4 regions of the Streptomyces sp. NPDC049813 genome follow, and region 1 is predicted to be linked to each of the others. Evidence: riboswitches for the same ligand, from Rfam matches in the RefSeq annotation. Region 1 holds a riboswitch; each other region holds the start of a gene.
What was found. A riboswitch is a leader RNA that binds a small molecule or an ion and turns the genes downstream of it on or off. The one in region 1 is predicted to bind cyclic di-AMP.
Positions count from the first base shown of each region.

Region 1 (4,560 bases):
CGCCACCGTCATAGCCCCCGTCGTCGAGGAGTCGGCGAAGGCCGCGGCCGTGCTGCTCGTCTTCCTGTTCCGCAGACGGGACTTCACCACGGTCGTCGACGGCGTGGTGATCGCCGGGGTCACCGCCACCGGCTTCGCGTTCACCGAGAACATCCTCTACCTCGGCAACGCCTTCGGCACCGACCAGCTGACCGGCACGGGCCCCGGCCTCACCTCGGTGACGGCGGCCACCTTCTTCGTGCGGATCGTGATGTCACCGTTCGCGCACCCGCTCTTCACCGTGCTCACCGGCATCGGTTTCGGGCTCGCCGCGGTCGCCGCGCCCGACCGCGGGTCCGGCCGCCGGGTGCTGCTGCCGCTGGCGGGGCTGCTCGCCGCGATGGGCGTGCACGCGTTCTGGAACGGCTCGTCGTCCTTCGGCGAGTACGGCTTCTACGCCGTGTACGCGGCGTTCATGGTCCCGGTCTTCGCGCTGCTCACCTGGCTCGCCGTGTACCTGCGCCACCGCGAACTGCGCACCGTCCGGGCACAGCTGGCGGCGTACGTCGCCGCCGGCTGGCTCGCGCCGCCCGAGCCGTTCGCCCTCGGCTCCCTCAAGGCCCGCCGCCTGGCCCGCGAGTACGCGGCCCACTACGGCGGCAGGACGGCGGAGCGGGCGGTCACCGAGTACGCGTCCCTGGCGACGTCGCTCGCCCTGCTCCGGCACCGCGGTGAGCGGGGGCGGGCCGGCGCCGATTTCGTCGTACGGGAGCGGGAGCTGCTCGACGCGCTGTGGCAGCGGCGCGGATACGCCCGCCCCGCCCTCGCCTACGCCGCCCAGGTCGCGGCCCCCGTCCACCGGCCCCCGGCGTACGCGGGGCCGCGGCCGCCCGCCCCCGCGTACCACCCGTACCGGCCCTGAACGGGCTCAGGCGGAGGCCTCCGTGAGGCGGCCGAGCTCCGCGTCCGTCAGCTCCAGTCCGGCCACGGCGAGCAGCGCGGGCAGCTGCTCCACCGTGCGCGCGGACGCGATCGGCGCGGCGACGGTGGGCTGGGCGGCGAGCCAGGCCAGGGCGACCGTGGCGATCTCGGCGTCGTGCGCCCGGGCGACCTCGTCGAGGGCGGTCAGCACCTTGCGGCCGCGCTCGGTCTCCAGGTGCTTGCTGGCACCGGCCGCGCGGGGGCTGTCGACGGCGACGCCCGGCCGGTACTTGCCGGTGAGGAAACCGGCGGCGAGGGCGAAGTACGGGACGGCGGCGAGCCCGGCGCGCGAGGCGATCTCGCGCCGGGGACCCTCGTAGGTGTCGCGCGAGACGAGGTTGTAGTGCGGCTGAAGGGCGACGTAGCGGGCGAGGCCCTCGCGGTCGGAGAAGTCCAGCGACTCCTGGAGGCGCTCAGGCGAGATGTTCGAGGCGGCGATGGCGCGGACCTTGCCGGCCTTCACCAGGCCGTCGAGCGCGCCGATGATCTCCTCGACGGGGATCGTCTCGTCGTCGTCGAAGTGCGTGTAGTAGAGGTCGATGTGGTCGGTGCCGAGGCGGGTGAGGGAGGCGTCGGCGGCGGCCCGGATGTTCGCGGCGCGCAGGCCCTTGAAGTCGGGGTGGCGGGCGACCTTGGTGGCGATGACGACCTCGTCGCGCCGGCCGCGGGCGGCGAGCCACTTGCCGATGATCGTCTCCGACTCACCGCCGTGGTTGCCCTCGATCCAGGCCGAGTACGAGTCCGCCGTGTCGATGAAGTTGCCGCCCCCGGCGGTGTAGGCGTCGAGCACCGCGAAGGACGTCGCCTCGTCGGCGGTCCACCCGAAGACGTTGCCGCCGAGGGAGAGCGGGAAGACCTCGAGGTCGGAGGAGCCGAGCGGGCGCAGGGGAGAAGAAGTCATACCCCGATTGAACGCCCCCCGCGGAGCGAACCGCTGCGCGGGGGGCGCCGCGGGCTCAGAGCGAGAGGCCCTTGCCGCGCAGCCAGACCGCGGGGTCGACGCCGGTGGCGTCCCCGCCCGGGTGGACCTCCAGGTGGAGGTGGGCGCCCGTGACGTTGCCGGTGGCGCCGACGCGGCCGATGACGTCCCCGGTGGAGACCTTCTGGCCGACGCTGACGTTCATCGACGACTGGTGGCAGAACCACAGTTCGGTGCCGTCGTCGAGGGTGAGGATCGTGCGGTACCCGTAGGCGCCCGCCCAGCCGGCCTCGGTGACGGTGGCGCCGTGGATGGCGTGGATCGGCGTGCCGGTGGAGGCCGCGAAGTCCAGGCCCGTGTGGTAGCCGGAGGACCACATCGATCCGGGCTGCCCGAAGGTGCCGGTGATCGTGTACGAGGCGACGGGCAGCCGGAAGCTCTTGGCCAGCTCGGCGAGGCGCTCGGCCTCGGCCTTCTTCTTGGCCTCCTCCTCCGCCTTCTTCTTGTCGGCGGCGGCCTTGGCCTCGGCCTTCTCGTGCTTCGCCGCGGCCTCCTCGGCGGCCTTCAGCGCGGCGGCCTGCTCGGCCTCGGCCTGCGCGGTGGCATCGGCGGCGTCCTGCTGCGTCTCGGCCTGCTGCATGATCCGGGCCCGCAGCGCCTCGCCCGCACCCGACTGACCGGTGCCCATCGTGGTGAGCGGCGCGGCGGAGGCGCCGGAGGCGGAGTCGGCGCCGTCGGACATGAACGCGCCCACGCCGGGCAGCGACTTGGCCTCGGGCAGCGAGTCCTTGACGGCGGAGAGGTCGGGCATGGAGATCCGGACCGGGGGCTTGCCGCCCTGCGCGGTGGCGATGCCGCCGGCGCCGACGGCGGCGATCACGCCGACGCCCAGGACGGTGGAGCTGCGCGCGAGTCCGCCGCGCTGACGGGCCACGCGGTGCCTGCCGCGGACGGGGCGGACGGACTCCTCGGTGGGATTCCACTCCTCCCAGCTCCCCTGCTCGACGCCGGCCTCGCCGTCGGCGGGGTGGGCGGAGTACCCGGAGAACTCGGGGGCAGGACGGTTCGACGCCACGGGGGCGCTCTCCTTTCCTTCCTTCTCGCCTACCGGGTTAGCTGACGGGTTCGGAGCAGGAAGGTCTCCTACGAGCACGGCCCGGCGCCCGAAAAGCGACGGAACTGTGCCTGATTCACCCCAAGTTGGTGGTTCCCCGGCTCCCTTGCGGGATTAGGCGTGTGCGCACGGAGCCGTCGCTTGTGACGGCTGGGACGACCGCGCTGCGTTATCGAACGTTAATAGACAGCCGATAGTAATTCCAAGCTGTTCCCACTGATCGTTCACGTCTTTGGCCTGGACTTAACGGTCAATAACACCTTCAAACGGGCGAGTTGACCGACGATTCCGGCCCGCGCCAAACACCCGACTTTCTGACGGAGTGTCAATCGTTATGTGCAGGGAGTCGTCCGGTCACGCCTCGTGATGTCGATCAAGGGCGGCGCACGGCGAGCAGCGCCATGTCGTCGCTGGCCCCGCCCCCGGTGTGCCGGCGCACTTCTTCGGCCAGCGCCGCGAGCAGCTCCTCCGGCCCCGGGAAGATCCGGCCCGCGAGCCGGGCCGCGGGATCGTAGAAGACGCCCCGCGCGTCGCGCGCCTCGGAGAGCCCGTCGGTGTAGAGCAGCAGCGTCGCCTCGGCCGGGAACGCCGCCTCGGTGGCCCGGTCCGGCCAGGAGCCGAGCTCGCCCAGGCCGAGCGGCAGCGCCGCCTCCGCCGGCGTGACCACCCGCACCGTGCCGTCGCCGTGCAGCACGACCGGTTCGGGGTGGCCGCGGTTGAGGACGCGCAGGAGCCGGCCGCCGTGCGGGATCTCGGCGAGCACGGCGGTGGTGAACCCCTCGAAGTCGTCGATGCCGCGCCGCCGCGACCCCTCCCTGGCCAGCGCCCGCTCCAGCCGCTGGGCGACCGCCTCCAGGCTCTCCTCCTGCTCGGCGGCCTCCCGGAAGGCCCCGATGACGACGGCCACGGCGGCGACCGCGCCCATGCCCTTGCCCCGTACGTCCCCCACGACTATCCGCACCCCGTGCGGCGTGTCCTGCACCGCGTACAGATCGCCGCCGATGAAGGCGTCGGCCTGCGCCGCCTCGTACCGGGCCGCGACGGCCAGGCCGCCGATCCGCCCGGCCGGCTCCGGCAACACCGCCAGCTGGGCGGCCTCCGCGATCTGGCGCGCGGACGCCAGCTGCTCGTCGCTGCGGCGCTTGATCCGGTTGATGAAGCAGGCCAGCACGCACACCGTGGCCACGGTGGCCATCTCGGTGTACACCCCGGCGTTGAACGACGTGTAGCGCAGATGGACGGCGACGATGGCGGCGACCGACGCGGCGCCCGCGGTGATCGTGCTGCCCAGCGAGAAGAAGGGCGCGACGACCAGCGGCGCAGCACTGAAGAGCGGTGAGCCGGCGAACCCGGACGGCGTGCAGTACTCGTAGACCGCACCGCCGACGATCAGCAGCAGGGGCAGCACCCGCAGGAAGGCACGCGTACCGGCGGCGTCCGTTCCGCGTCCGTGCCGCCCTCCTCGCTGCCCCACCACTCGTCTCCTGCCACGTCCGCGCCCGGATTACGGCGTCGGTCCAAGGGTTCCCGGGCGGCGGGCCGGGGGCGAGCGCTGCTGCTCCGTCCG
Region 1 covers NZ_JBITLI010000021.1:103,951-108,510, reverse strand. The annotation lists gene ACIBW6_RS32295 (PrsW family intramembrane metalloprotease) at 1-901, shown strand, start outside; gene ACIBW6_RS32290 (aldo/keto reductase) at 908-1,861, opposite strand; gene ACIBW6_RS32285 (M23 family metallopeptidase) at 1,917-2,954, opposite strand; cyclic di-AMP (ydaO/yuaA leader) riboswitch at 2,966-3,124, opposite strand; gene ACIBW6_RS32280 (PP2C family protein-serine/threonine phosphatase) at 3,367-4,467, opposite strand.

Region 2 (4,560 bases), on a different contig from region 1:
GTGGCCGCGGGCTTCGGGCTGCTGCGCCTGGCCGGAGCGCCCTCCCTGGGCTGGCTGGACGTGAAGACCTCGGGAGACGTCGAGGTGCCGGCCATCGAGGCCGCCGTCGACGAGGAGCTGGCCCGGTTCGCCGAGGAGGGGCCCTCGGCCGAGGAGATGGAGCGCGCGCAGGCCCAGCTGGAGCGCGAGTGGCTGGACCGGCTCAGCACCGTGGCGGGCCGCGCCGACGAACTGTGCCGCTACGCCGTGCTGTTCGGTGACCCGCAGCTCGCCCTGACCGCAGTGCAGCGCGTCCTGGCCGTGACCGCCGACGAGGTCCAGGAGGTCGCGAAGGCGCGCCTGCGCCCCGACAACCGCGCGGTGCTCGTCTACGAGCCCACGGTGCCCGCCGCCCCTCATGACGAGACCGACGAGACCGACGAGACCGCCGAGAGCGACCCGAGCGACGAGGAGGCGGGCCGGTGACCGAGCAGCTCGCGACCATGGACTTCCATCCCCGGCCCGAGGCGGGCACGGCCAAGCCGTGGGCGTTCCCGGCCCCCGAGCGCGGCGAGCTGGACAACGGCCTGACCGTGCTGCGCTGCCACCGCCCCGGCCAGCAGGTCGTGGCCGTGGAGATCAACCTCGACGCGCCGCTGGAGGCCGAGCCGGCCGCCCTCGAAGGCGTCGCCACGATCATGGCGCGTGCCTTCAACGAGGGCACCGACAAGCACTCCGCGGAGGAGTTCGCCGCCGAACTGGAGCGCTGCGGCGCCACCATGGACGCGCACGCCGACCACCCCGGCGTGCGGGTCTCCTTGGAGGTGCCGGTCTCCCGGCTTCCCAAGGGCCTCGCCCTGCTGGCCGACGCGCTGCGGGCGCCCGCCTTCGCGGACGGCGAGATCGAGCGCCTGGTCCGCAACCGGCTCGACGAGATCCCGCACGAGAGCGCCAACCCGGCCCGCCGGGCCGCCAAGGAGCTCTCCCGGCAGCTCTTCCCGGCCGACTCGCGCATGTCGCGTCCGCGGCAGGGCAGCGAGGAGACCGTCGCCGCCATCGACGCGGCGGCCGTACGCGCCTTCTACGAGAAGCACGTCCGCCCCGCCACCGGCACCGTCGTCGTGGTGGGCGACCTGACCGGCACCGACCTGGACGCCCTCCTCACCGACACGCTCGGCGCCTGGACCGGTGACACCGCGGAGCCCAGGCCGGTCCCGCCGGTGACCGCCGACGACACCGGCCGGGTCGTCATCGTGGACCGGCCGGGCGCGGTGCAGACGCAGCTGCTGATCGGCCGCATCGGACCCGACCGGCACGACCGGGTGTGGGCCGCGCAGATCCTCGGCACGTACTGCCTCGGCGGCACGCTCACCTCGCGCCTGGACCGGGTGCTGCGCGAGGAGAAGGGCTACACCTACGGGGTGCGGTCCTTCGCCCAGGTGCTGCGGTCCGCGCCGGACGGCACGGGTGCCGCGATGCTCGCCATCAGCGGCTCCGTGGACACCCCGAACACCGGGCCCGCGCTCGACGACCTCTGGAAGGTGCTGCGCACGCTCGCCGAAGGGGGGCTCACGGACGCCGAGCGGGACACCGCCGTGCAGAACCTGGTGGGCGTGGCGCCGCTGAAGTACGAGACCGCGGCCGCCGTCGCGGGCACGCTGGCCGACCAGGTCGAGCAGCACCTCCAGGACGACTTCCAGGCCCAGCTGTACCGCCGGCTCGCCGAGACGGGCACCGTGGAGGCCACCGCGGCGGTCGTCAGCGCCTTCCCGGCTGACCGGCTGGTGACGATCCTCGTGGGCGACGCCGCGCAGATCGAGGAGCCCGTCCGGGCCCTCGGCATCGGCGAGGTGACCGTCGTCTCGGGCTGACCCCCGCCCCGTACGTCGCTCGCAGCCCCGGTGGCCTCCACGGCCACCGGGGCTGCGTGGTGTCGCTCACGTTCACCCTTGTGCGGCCGGGTATCGCTTTTGTCCGAATTGGGGCGGAGGTTGCCTGTCTGCTCTGTGGCATGCGCTACAAAAGCCGGGATCCGTTTGTTGATTAAAAGATGTCCCGCTTAGCGTCGGTCCGGCTGTTCGCCAGACACGCGTCGCGCCCGCGACACCGGACAGTCATCGCCGAGTCCCCCATGGCGTGAGCCAGGGGAGCCGGGGACCCACCGCAGTCCCTGGGGTGAATCGGGCAGCCTTCCGGCCGTACAGGCCAGGACGGTCGCCCGTAGGAGACCTTCCTGCTCCGAACCCGTCAGCTAACCCGGTAGGCGAGAGGGAAGGAAAGGATCAGCCCCTACATGGCGTTCACCCGTGCCACCGGGAAGCACCGTCGTCCCAGTCGCCTCACGCGTACCACCGTGCAGGTCGCGAGTGTCGCGGCGCTCACCACGACCGGTGTGGTGGGCGGCCTCGCCGCCCCCGCCCTCGCCGCCGACACCGCGGCCCCCGAGCAGAACGGCCTGACCCAGGCCATCGCCATCGGCGACTCCCTGGCCGACCGGATCGACGCGCAGGCCGCCGCCCAGAAGAAGGCCGCCGACGCGGCCGCCGCCAAGGCGAAGGCCGAGGCCGAGGCGAAGAAGAAGGCCGAGGAAGCCAAGCGCGAGGCCGAGGCGAAGGCCGCCAAGGAGCGCGAAGAGCGCGAGGCCAAGGAGCGGGCCGCCCGCGAGGCCGAGCGCAAGCGCCTGCTCAACAGCTTCGTGGCGCCCATCTCCGGCTCCTACGTCTCCACGGGCTACCAGGCGAGCAGCGGCCTGTGGTCCTCCGGCAGCCACACCGGCATCGACTTCCACGCGGCCAGCGGCACGTCCGTGCACGCGGTCGGCGCGGGCACCGTCGTCGAGGCCGGCTGGGGCGGCGCCTACGGCAACAACATCGTGATCAAGATGAACGACGGCACGTACACCCAGTACGGGCACCTGTCCTCCATCGGCGTCTCCGTCGGCCAGGCCGTCACCCCCGGCCAGCAGATAGGCCTCTCCGGCGCCACCGGCAACGTCACGGGCCCGCACCTGCACTTCGAGGCCCGCACGACGCCCGACTACGGCTCGGACATGGACCCCGTCGCGTACCTGCGCTCGCACGGCGTGAACGTCTGACGCGCACGCACCCGCACGCGAAAGCCCCGGCTCGGCGAGCCGGGGCTTTCGCGTGCGCCCCGCATTTCTGGCCAGAAAATATCCCTGGATTCCGGTCCGGCGTCGGAAATTCGAGTGCGGTGGAATAGAGTCACCGGGCGGGCGCGACCGGAGGGTGGCATTCGCGCTCGCACAAGCGTCGATCGACCGCGTTTCGCGGGGATGAAGGCGGAGGTCGGGACATGCGCATTCCCGCACACTCGGTATGCACGGCGATCCGCGAGGACATCGTCGCGGGTGTCTACGAGCGCGGCAGCAGACTCACCGAGGAAGTGCTCGCGCGGCGCTACGGGGTCTCGCGGGTCCCGGTGCGCGAGGCGCTGCGCACCCTGGAGGCCGAGGGCTTCGTCGTCACACGGCGGCACGCGGGCGCGTGCGTGGCCGAACCCACCCGGCAGGAGGCCGCCGACCTGCTGGAGGTCCGGCTGCTGCTCGAACCGCTGGGCGCCGCGCGCGCCGCGCAGCGCAGGACCGAGGCGCACCTCAAGGTCCTGCGCGGCCTGGTCAGGCTGGGGCAGGAGCGGGTGCGGCGCGGTCAGGGCGAGGATCTGCGCTCCCTGGGCGGGTGGTTCCACGAGACCCTCGCGGGGGCCTCCGGCAGCCCCGGCCTGATCGCCCTGCTCACCCAGCTCCGGCACAAGATCGCCTGGATGTACGTCGTGGAGGGCCCGGCCCAGCCGGCCGAGTCCTGGGCCGAGCACGGTGCCATCGTGGACGCGGTGGCCCGCGGCGACGCCGAGCGTGCCCGCGCGCTGACCCTGCTGCACGCCGAGCGCGCGGCGGCCGCCCACCGGCTCCGCGTCCCGCGCGCCGCCGGTCACGTGAGGACTTCGCAACGTCCTGTAAACACGGCGAGCCTTCCCCATTAATAAAAGGGCCGTATACAAAGACGTGCGGTAATCGCCGGATCGGGCGCTTGGCATTTCTGGTGCATGCTTCGCTGCATGGTGTCCGGAGGGCAATAGATACCGGCCGCTGATTCCGTGTGGACCGGGCGGCTGTACTCGCGCGTGAATTCTTCGCGGGAACGACGAAGCCGCGCGCCCATAAAGGGAACGCGCGGCTTCGGCGGTACGAGGGGGATCAGACGGTCTCGGGGAGCTCGTCGAGACCCTCGGAGACCAGCTTCGCCAGACGGTCGAGCGCGGCGTCCGCGCCCTCGGCGTCGGAGGCCAGGACGATCTCCTCGCCGCCCTGCGCGCCCAGACCCAGCACCGCGAGCATGGAAGCGGCGTTGACGGGGTTGCCGTCGGCCTTGGCGATCGTCACGGGGACGCCGGCCGCGGTGGCCGCGCGGACGAAGATGGAGGCGGGGCGGGCGTGGAGGCCCTCGGCCCAGCCGACGTTGACGCGGCGCTCAGCCATGTGATGCTGCCCTTCGAGTGACTCAAGGTTGTCTAGACCATTCTCACACAACCGTGGCCGGGCGATCGACGGGGACCTGGGCC
Region 2 covers NZ_JBITLI010000003.1:573,833-578,392, reverse strand. The annotation lists gene ACIBW6_RS09965 (M16 family metallopeptidase) at 1-465, shown strand, start outside; gene ACIBW6_RS09960 (M16 family metallopeptidase) at 483-1,850, shown strand; cyclic di-AMP (ydaO/yuaA leader) riboswitch at 2,088-2,260, shown strand; gene ACIBW6_RS09955 (M23 family metallopeptidase) at 2,273-3,073, shown strand; gene ACIBW6_RS09950 (GntR family transcriptional regulator) at 3,295-3,981, shown strand; gene ACIBW6_RS09945 (HPr family phosphocarrier protein) at 4,196-4,477, opposite strand.
Region 2: it holds a riboswitch for cyclic di-AMP, as region 1 does, so the genes downstream of both, ACIBW6_RS09955 (M23 family metallopeptidase) here and ACIBW6_RS32285 (M23 family metallopeptidase) in region 1, are expected to answer to the same signal.

Region 3 (4,560 bases), on a different contig from region 1:
TCCCCCGGCATCACCATGTGCAGGCGCTCGCGGATGCGCTGCTCGGCGTAGGCGTCGTCCTGCCAGCGCGCCTTCTCGTCGCGCAGCCGGTCGACCCGCTCCTTGGCCTCCTGCTGCTGGCGCTGCTGGTCGGCGATCTCGCCGCGCTGGGAGACGTACTGCCGCATCGGGTACGCGAGGGCGACCACCAGCGTGCAGACGACGAGCGCGAGCAGCGCCGCGCGGCCGGTGAGCCGCGAGCGGCGGGCCTGGCGCTTGTTCTGCGAGCGGTAGACCCGCTCGGCGGTCTGCTCGCCGAGCACGCGCAGCCGGGTGGCCGTGGAGAAGCGGGCCGAGTCGTCGCGGCCCCTGCTGCGGAGCTTTCCCGGCATCGCCTGGTGCCTCCCCGATCTGGTCCCCGTCTGGCTGCCTACGTGCGTACGTCCTCGCACACGGTACGGGACCGAGTGCGAGGACGTACGGAACTACGGCGCCGGAAGACGTCCCGGGGCAGGTCAGCCCTTGAAGCGGGGGAACGCGCTGCGGCCGGCGTAGACCGCGGCGTCGTCGAGGATCTCCTCGATGCGCAGCAGCTGGTTGTACTTGGCGACGCGCTCGGAGCGGGCCGGGGCGCCGGTCTTGATCTGGCCGCAGTTCGTGGCGACGGCGAGGTCGGCGATGGTGACGTCCTCGGTCTCGCCGGAGCGGTGCGACATCATGCACTTGAAACCGTTGCGCTGGGCCAGCTCGACGGCGTCCAGGGTCTCGGTCAGCGAGCCGATCTGGTTCACCTTGACGAGCAGCGCGTTGGCCGAGTCCTCCTCGATGCCGCGCGCCAGGCGCTCCGGGTTGGTGACGAACAGGTCGTCGCCGACGAGCTGGACCTTGTCGCCGAGGCGCTCGGTGATGGTGTTCCAGCCGGCCCAGTCGTCCTCGTACAGCGGGTCCTCGATGGAGACGAGCGGGTACGCGGAGACGAGCTCCTCGTAGTACTCCGTCATCTCGGCGGCGGAGCGCTCCTTGCCCTCGAACTGGTACTTGCCGTCCTTGTAGAACTCGGAGGCGGCGACGTCCAGCGCGAGCGCGACCTGCTGGCCGGGGATGTAGCCGGCCTCCTTGATCGCTTCGAGGATGAGGTCGAGCGCGGCGCGGTTCGACTCCAGGTTCGGGGCGAAGCCGCCCTCGTCGCCGAGGCCGGTGGACAGGCCCTTGGTCTTCAGCACCTTCTTGAGGGTGTGGTAGACCTCGGTGCCCCAGCGCAGCGCCTCGGAGAAGGACTCCGCGCCGATCGGGGCGATCATGAACTCCTGGATGTCGACGTTCGAGTCGGCGTGCGACCCGCCGTTCAGGATGTTCATCATCGGGACGGGCAGCAGGTGCGCGTTCGGACCGCCGAGGTAGCGGAACAGCGGCAGGTCGCTGGCCTCGGACGCGGCGTGCGCGACGGCGAGGGAGACGCCGAGGATGGCGTTGGCGCCGAGCGAGCCCTTGTTGTCCGTGGCGTCCAGGTCGAACATCGCCTGGTCGATCAGGCGCTGCTCGGTGGCGTCGTAGCCGACGAGCTCCGGGCCGATCTGCTCGATGACGGCGAGGACGGCCTTCTCGACGCCCTTGCCCTGGTAACGGTTGGGGTCACCGTCACGGAGTTCGATGGCCTCGAAGGCACCGGTGGAGGCGCCGGACGGAACAGCAGCACGACCCGTGCTGCCGTCGTCGAGGCCGACCTCGACCTCGACCGTGGGGTTGCCTCGGGAGTCCAGGATTTCCCGGGCTACGACGACGTCGATGGACGGCACGAGCATCTCCTTCTGGGATGTGACACAACAGCGCGGGCGGCTGGCCCGCACCCCTGAGCGTAACCGGCTCCGGGGCATCAGCCAGTCGGCCGACCGGGTTGTGGACAACGCCGATAGCGAAATGTTTCCAAACGGAACAAAGACGGCGACCCCCACTCCGGAGGACCGGAGCGGGGGTCGCCGACGTGAGCGGCCCGTGGACGGGGCGGTGCGGTGCGGCCGGGCCCGGCGTCCGCCGACGCCGGGGCCGCCTCCGCGAGGGGGTCCCTCGGTGCGCGAGGGGTCCTCTTTACTTGAGGTGCAGCTGCTGGTCCGGGTAGATCAGGTTGGCGTCGCTGATGATGTCCTTGTTGAGCTCGAACACCTTGTGCCAGTTGGTCCCGTGCGCCTCGGCGATCTTGCTGAGGGTGTCGCCGGACTTCACCTTGTACTCGCCGTCGCCCTTCTCGACCTTCTTGCCGGTCGGGGTGGTGACGGTGTCCTTCTTGGTGTCCTGCTGCGGCTGCGGCTGCGCCTGCTGCTGCTGCGGCTGCTGGCGCTCCTGCGAGCGGGTCGTCGTGGAGGAGTCGGAGCGCTCCTGCTGCTGCGGCTGCGACTGCTGCGACGACTCGGCCGGAGCGGAGTTGCTGGTGTCGGCGCCGGACAGGCCCACGCCACAGCTCGGCCAGGCACCCTTGCCCTGCGCGGCGAGGACCTTCTCGGCGACCGATATCTGCTGCGCCTTGGACGCCTGGTCGGCGGAGGAGGCGTAGGAGGTGCCGCCGTACGCGGCCCAGGTCGAGGCGGAGAACTGCAGGCCACCGTAGTAGCCGTTGCCCGTGTTGATCGCCCAGTTGCCACCGGACTCGCACTGCGCGACCTGGTCCCACTCGGAGGTGGAGGCGGCGGAGGCGCCCGTGGCACCCATCAGCGGAACGGCGACGGCGGCACCGGCGACGCCGGCGAGCGTGGCGACACGAACGGCCTTGGACGGACGACGGTGCTTGCCCGTGTTGGAGAACAGCATGAAGAGATCCCCTCACCGACGCCTACGAGGTGAGCTGTCGGGTTCGGACCAGTGAGTGCCCGGCGCGCATCCTGTGCGCGACTTGACCCCAAGCCGGATGTCCGGCGCTTACCTTGGGTCCCCCGCTCCTGCCTACGGCGCTGACGCGTCGACTGTTCCCGTACGGACGTCGGCAGGATTCGGCGTGACGTCCGTCGGGGCCCGCTGTGGCGAGCGGTCACGACCGTAAGCAGTCGATCCGCCCGATTTCAAAGACGATCAGGGTCTTTGAGACTCATGTCTCACTCTCGCAAAGCCGGACATACGAGCCTCAACCGCCCCTGAACTCCCGCTACTTTTCACCCGATTCGAGGCCAAGATCCAGACTCTGACCAGGCAGGATGAGGTCGGGGTCGGAACCGACCGTCTTCTTGTTCAGGTCGTAGAGCGCATCCCACCCGCCACGCACGTCGTGCGCGTCCGCGATGTCCCAGAGGTTGTCGCCGGAGCGGACCGTGTACGCCCCGTCGGCGCGCTGCTCCTCACGTGAAGCGTGACGCCCCTCACCCTGACGGGAGGCGGAGGCGTCGTCCGAGGCGCGGTCGCCGCGGTGGCGGCCGGCCGCCGAGGGGTCCGCGGCGGGGTCGGAGGGATCGGCGGAGGCGGACCCCTGCGCGCCACCCTCCTTCTCCGCGTTGTCCGTCGTGTCCGCCGCGCCCAGGCCGCCGTCCGAGCCGTCCGTACCGTCCGTGACCTCGTCCGACGCGGCCGCGCCCGGCTCGTCGCCCGCGTCGCCGGAGGCGTCCGAAGTGCCGCTGCCGTCAGCGGTGTCCGCGGAACTCGACGGATCGGCGGAACCCGACGGGCCGGCCGGATCGGACGCGTCGCCCGCACCGGACGGATCGGCCGTGGCGGAGCCCGCGTGATTCTTCTCTCCCGCGGACTCGGCGGGGGCCGTGGAGTCCCCGGAGTCCTCAGGGTTCTGGGAGTCCTTCGCGTCGGCCGAGCCGGAGGGCCGGGGGGACGCGCTCGCGCCCGGGTCGACCTCGGCCGTGTCGTCGCCCTGCGTGAGGCCGGCCACGATCGAACAGCTCGGCCAGGCACTGGGCCCCTTGGCCGCAAGCGCCTTCTCGGCCACGGCTATCTGCTGCGAGCGGCTCGCCTCGTCGGCGCGCGGGGCGAAGTCGAGCCCGCCGTACTGCTCCCACATCTCCTGCGAGAACTGGAGCCCGCCGTAGTAGCCGTTGCCGGCGTCCAGACTCCACTGGCCGCCGGACTCGCACTCGGCGAGCTTGTCCCAGGTGGCGGTGGAGGCGGCGCTCGCGCTGCCCGCCGCGAGCAGCGGGATCGCGATGGCGCTGCCGGTGACCCCGGCGGCGACGACGAGAGCAGGGGCCTGACGGGGGCGACGGTGTCGACCGTTCCCGGAGAGCATGCGGTTGCCTTTCGCGAGACTGATGCAGCACGCGACAGGGGTGGCGGAAGTGGTGCCGGTTGTGCCTGTGTCGCGATGACTGGTGAACGTAGCGGGACTCGAACGCTTGTCACAAGTCGATGCAGCGCAGATCACGTGAACATCACAATCCTGACGAGGTGTCAGTCAGTCACCGGCTCCGAAGTGTTGTGTCCGGGGACTCGATCCCGGAGATGACCTCCAGCGCCGGGACCAACACCTCTCGTCGGACTACCGACCCACCGCCTCTTGCGTTCAGTGCGTCCATGAGCGGCGGCCAGAACCCCCTCTTGAACCAGGAGTTCTGCCGGTCCTTGATCTGCCCGTGCGGGCCGTATCGCGCCGGG
Region 3 covers NZ_JBITLI010000009.1:72,904-77,463, forward strand. The annotation lists gene ACIBW6_RS19720 (septum formation initiator family protein) at 1-371, opposite strand, end outside; gene eno (phosphopyruvate hydratase) at 495-1,781, opposite strand; gene ACIBW6_RS19730 (transglycosylase family protein) at 2,065-2,781, opposite strand; cyclic di-AMP (ydaO/yuaA leader) riboswitch at 2,786-2,931, opposite strand; gene ACIBW6_RS19735 (transglycosylase family protein) at 3,113-4,195, opposite strand; gene ACIBW6_RS19740 (recombinase family protein) at 4,365-4,560, opposite strand, start outside.
Region 3: it holds a riboswitch for cyclic di-AMP, as region 1 does, so the genes downstream of both, ACIBW6_RS19730 (transglycosylase family protein) here and ACIBW6_RS32285 (M23 family metallopeptidase) in region 1, are expected to answer to the same signal.

Region 4 (4,560 bases), on a different contig from region 1:
CCGGCGCCGCGGCACCGGGCCCGGCCGGGGCCTCAGTTCAGCTCGTACACCGCCGTCACGCTGACCTCGTCCTCGATCTCCCCGGCCGCCACCGGCACCTTCTGCGCGGTCGCCGCGAAGGCCGCCGCGGGAACGGCCACCGGGCGCGGCCGTCCGCTCGGGGCCTCTTCGAGCGAGACGAGGCGGCCGAGCTTGTGCCCGCTCACCTTGGCGTACTGGACGGCCTTCGCGTGGGCGTCGGCGTGCGCGGCCGCCCGGGCCGCGGACCGCAGCCGGCTCGGGTCGGCGACGTCGAAGACGACGGAGTCGATGCGGATGTCGTCGCCCGCCGCGTCGGCCATCGCCTGGATGACGGCGCCCGTCCGCTCCAGGTCGCGGACCTTCACGGAGAACGACTGCGTGGCCCGGTACCCGGCGACCCGCGTGGCCGCGCCCGGCTCGGGACCGCTCTCGTAGACCGCGGAGGCCGACAGGTTCTCGGTGCGGACGTCCCGGTCGGCGACGCCCGCCTTGCGCACGGCGGCGAGCAGCGCGTCCGCGGTCCGGTTCTGGGTGGCGAGGGCGGCCTTCGCGGTGGGCCCGTTCGCCTCGACGCCCGCGGTCACGGTCGCCATGTCGGGGGCGGTACTGGCCCGGCCCTCGCCGGTCACGGTCAGGGTCGCGGGCCGGGGCGCGGTGGTGGCGGTGGCCACGTGCGGCGCCCCCTGGGCGGCGGCGGCCGGCACCGCCGGCAGGACGAGGGCGAACAGGGCGCCGACGAGTGCGGCGCGGCGGCGGGGACGTACAGACATGGGATCGAGGTCCTTCCCGGTCGGCTGCCCGCCGACGCGGCGGGCAGCCGACATCCCAGCACCCGCGCCCGGCCGACGGCGGCCGCCACTCCGCCCGGTCACCTCGATGAGCGCGTTAGCACCTGTGTGCACACCCGTCGGAGCAAAGGAGGGGAGGGAGGAGAGGGGCGAGAGAGGCGAGAAGAGGCAGAGAAGGAGGGGACGGGCGGATCAGGACGCCGACTCCAGGTGCATCTTGATGAGGTGCGGGTCCACGAACCCCTTGGCCGTCACCCGGTCCCCGGAGGACTCCCCGCGCAGCCGGCGCCCGATCCACGGCACCAGGAACTCCCGCGCCCAGTGGATGTCGTCGCGCCGCACCGCGAACGTGCCGCGCGGCGGCAGCAGCGGCCAGGCCTGCTCCGGGTCGGCGGGCACCTCGATGCCGAGCGCCTGCGCGGCGCGCAGCGCGACCCGGGTGTGCCCCTCGGCGGACAGGTGGAGCCGGTCCTCGTCCCAGGCGCGGCGGTCCTGCACGGAGCGCAGGGACCACAGGTCGAGCACGGGGCAGCCGTGGCGGTCGGCGATCGCGCGCACGTGCATGTTGTACGTGGCGATCTTGCCGCGCAGATGCTTGAGCACGGCGACGTCCCGGGTGTCGAAGCCGGTGGCGACCATGACGGTGCCGCACGCCCCGGCGAGCCGCGCGACGGCCTTCTCGAAGCGTTCGGCCACGTCGTCGGGGTCGGTGCCGGGCCGGATGATGTCGTTGCCGCCGGCGACCAGGGTCACCAGGTCGGGGGCGAGCTCGACGGCCCGCGGGACCTGGTCCGCGACGATCTGGTCGAGGAGCTTGCCGCGCACGGCGAGGTTCGCGTACTGGAAGGTGTCCTCGGCGACGCGGTCGTCCAGGAGGACGGCGAGCCGGTCCGCCCACCCCACGAAACTGCCGTCGGGTCCGGGGTCCCCGACGCCTTCGGTGAAGCTGTCCCCCACCGCCGCGTAGGACCGAATCGTGCCGCTGCCGAATGATCTCGATTCGTTTGCCACGACCACACATCTTTCACCTCGGCGTGTGACCTACGCCAACGTAACCAGGGGTTGACGTGGGGTGAGAAAACGCACTCGGCGCCCGGGGAATAACCCCGGGCGCCGAGTCGATCGCGCGTGCCGCACGCGGTGCGTGGACGGGCGCGGGTGATGCAGGTGGTGCGGGTGGTGCGGGTGGCTCACATGGTTCAGATGCTGACGCCGTGGTCGCGCAGGTACGTCACCGGGTCGATGTCGGAGCCGTAGTCGGGGGTCGTGCGGATCTCGAAGTGCAGGTGCGGTCCCGTGACGTTGCCGGTGGCGCCGGAGAGGCCGATCTGCTGGCCGGCGGTGACGGTCTGCCCGGCCGAGACGCCGAGCGAGGACAGGTGGGCGTACTGCGAGTAGTCGCCGTCGGCGTGCTTGATGACGACCTCATTGCCGTAGCTGCCGTCCCAGCCGGCGGAGACGACGGTGCCGGGGCCGACGGCCTTGACGGCGGTGCCGGTGGAGACCACGAAGTCGGTGCCGGTGTGGTAGCCGCTCGACCACGAGGAGCCGGAGGCGTGGTAGGCCGTGCCGATGGAGCCGTCCACGGGCTTCACGTAGCCCGTGGCGGACGTGGCGGACCCGGTGGCGGCGGTGGAGTCCGTCGTGGTGGCCGGAGCCGCGGCCGGGGCCGCGCCCTCCAGCGTGAGCTTCTGGCCGGGCTTGATGAGACCGGCGTCGGAGCCGACGACCTTCTTGTTGGTCTCGTACAGCTTCTGCCAGCCACCGTCGACGTCCTGCGCCTCGGCGATCTTCACGAGCGTGTCACCGGCCTTGACGGTGTACGTCGTGGGCTTGGCGGCGGCGTCGCCGGTGGCCGCGTGGGCGCCGGTGGCGCCCATGAGCGGCAGGGCGAGCGCGGCCCCGCCGGCCGAGACGACGGCGGCGGCGCGGGCGATGCGCTGGGTCTTCGAACGGCGGTGCTGTCCCTTGGCGGGCATGGCGCTTTTCCTCTCCGTCGCCTGCGAGGTGAGCTGTCGGGTTCGGGCTGGAGCTGCCCGGCCGGTTCCGCTGAGGGATCCGGCTTCACCCCGAGCCGCTTGGGGAATTCCGGCGGCGTACTGCCTGTGGGTCCCCCGCTCCTGCCGTCACGGGTCGTGGTCCGGAATCCGGGCGGCGGCAGGATTAGGCGTTCCGTCCGGATGGAAGGGCGACAGTAGGCAGAGGAATCGGACGGCGACAACCGTCGAATTCACCGGCAGGGGCGCTTTCTTGATCGTCTGGGAGTTCCCCGTGTCACGCTGTGTGGATAACCCTGCTTTGCCAGGCCCTTACCTTCTGGGAATTCCCGCCGCCGGAATTCAGGGCCGCCGCCACGGACGGTCACGGATATGAGTCTGCTCACGCGAACCGCTTAATCCCCTTTGATTTATGGATAGTTAGTAATAAAAGGGTTGAAACGGACAGAAGGTTGCCCCGGGAATCCATGTCGTATCGTCAGGAGCGCGTTCGCCGGCGAGGGACGCCGGTGACCCGACCGGGAGGAGCCCCCGTGACCCAGCACGCCCCGTCCACCGAGCCCGAGCTGTCCGGAGTGCGCAACTTCCGTGACGTGGGCGGTCTGCCGACCGTGGACGGCCGGCGCGTGCGCGCGGGTGTGCTCTTCCGCAGCGGTCACCTCGCCCACGCCACCGCCGAGGACGCCGCGTTCCTCGCCGGTCTCGGCCTACACACCGTCTTCGACTTCCGCAACGCCGCCGACCAGCGCCTGGAGGGCGCCGACGTCGAGCTGCCCGGGACGCGCAACGTGAACCTGCCGCTGTCCGACCCGGCGGACGGAGCCGAGTTCTGGCAGATGGTCCGCGACGGCGACATAGACCAGCTGCGTGCCCTGCTCGCCGAGGGCCGCGCGGCGAACCGCATGATCACGTCGTACCGCTCGATCATCGCGCAGCGCACCGCCGAGCACAGCCGCGTCCTGCACGCCCTCGCCGAGGACAGCACGCCCGCCCTGATGCACTGCGCGGCGGGCAAGGACCGCGCGGGCCTGTCGATCGCGGTGACGCTGCTCGCCGTCGGCGTGGAGCGCGACGCCATCGAGGCGGACTACCTGGAGTCCAACGCCACGCACCGGCGCTACAAGGTGCGCCGCAGCGCCACCGCGGGCGACGCCTACTCCCCCGAGATCATGGAGCTGCTCAGCCCCCTCTTCGACGCCCGCGCCGCCTATCTGCACGCGGCCTTCGAGACCATCGAGCAGACCTGGGGCAGCGTGGACCGCTACTTCGAGGACGGCCTGCGGTTCGGCGCGGCCGACCGGGACCGGCTGCGCGAGCGTCTCCTGGTCTGAGGGCGGGCTACTGCCCGCCGCCCAGCGCGAAGAGCATGTAGAGGAAGGCCGCGAGGGCGTGTCCCGCGAAGACGTACACCAGGACCCGCACCCAGATGCCGCGCGGCAGCTTGTCCTCGATGTCCCGCCGGGCGGGCCGCTCCCCCGCGGTGGGCTCGGTGGCGTCGCTCATGGTCATACCTCCCGGACCGGGCCGGCCGCCGGGCCGAGACACAGCGCGGCCGTCGGAGTCTGCAACAAGGTGTGGACGAAAAGCAGCTCGGCCCCGGCCCGGTCCGCGGCGGCGATCCGGTGCGGGGTGAGCGAGTCGAAGTGCGCGCTGTCCCCGGGGTCGAGCTGGTAGGACGTGTCCCCCAGGCGCAGGCGCAGCCGTCCTTCGAGGACGTAGAGCCACTCCTCGCCGGGGTGGACGCGGACGATGTC
Region 4 covers NZ_JBITLI010000001.1:244,439-248,998, reverse strand. The annotation lists gene ACIBW6_RS01000 (SIMPL domain-containing protein) at 33-791, opposite strand; gene ACIBW6_RS00995 (SGNH/GDSL hydrolase family protein) at 1,002-1,820, opposite strand; gene ACIBW6_RS00990 (peptidoglycan DD-metalloendopeptidase family protein) at 2,009-2,788, opposite strand; cyclic di-AMP (ydaO/yuaA leader) riboswitch at 2,794-2,989, opposite strand; gene ACIBW6_RS00985 (tyrosine-protein phosphatase) at 3,340-4,137, shown strand; gene ACIBW6_RS00980 (DUF6126 family protein) at 4,145-4,309, opposite strand; gene ACIBW6_RS00975 (helix-turn-helix domain-containing protein) at 4,312-4,560, opposite strand, start outside.
Region 4: it holds a riboswitch for cyclic di-AMP, as region 1 does, so the genes downstream of both, ACIBW6_RS00990 (peptidoglycan DD-metalloendopeptidase family protein) here and ACIBW6_RS32285 (M23 family metallopeptidase) in region 1, are expected to answer to the same signal.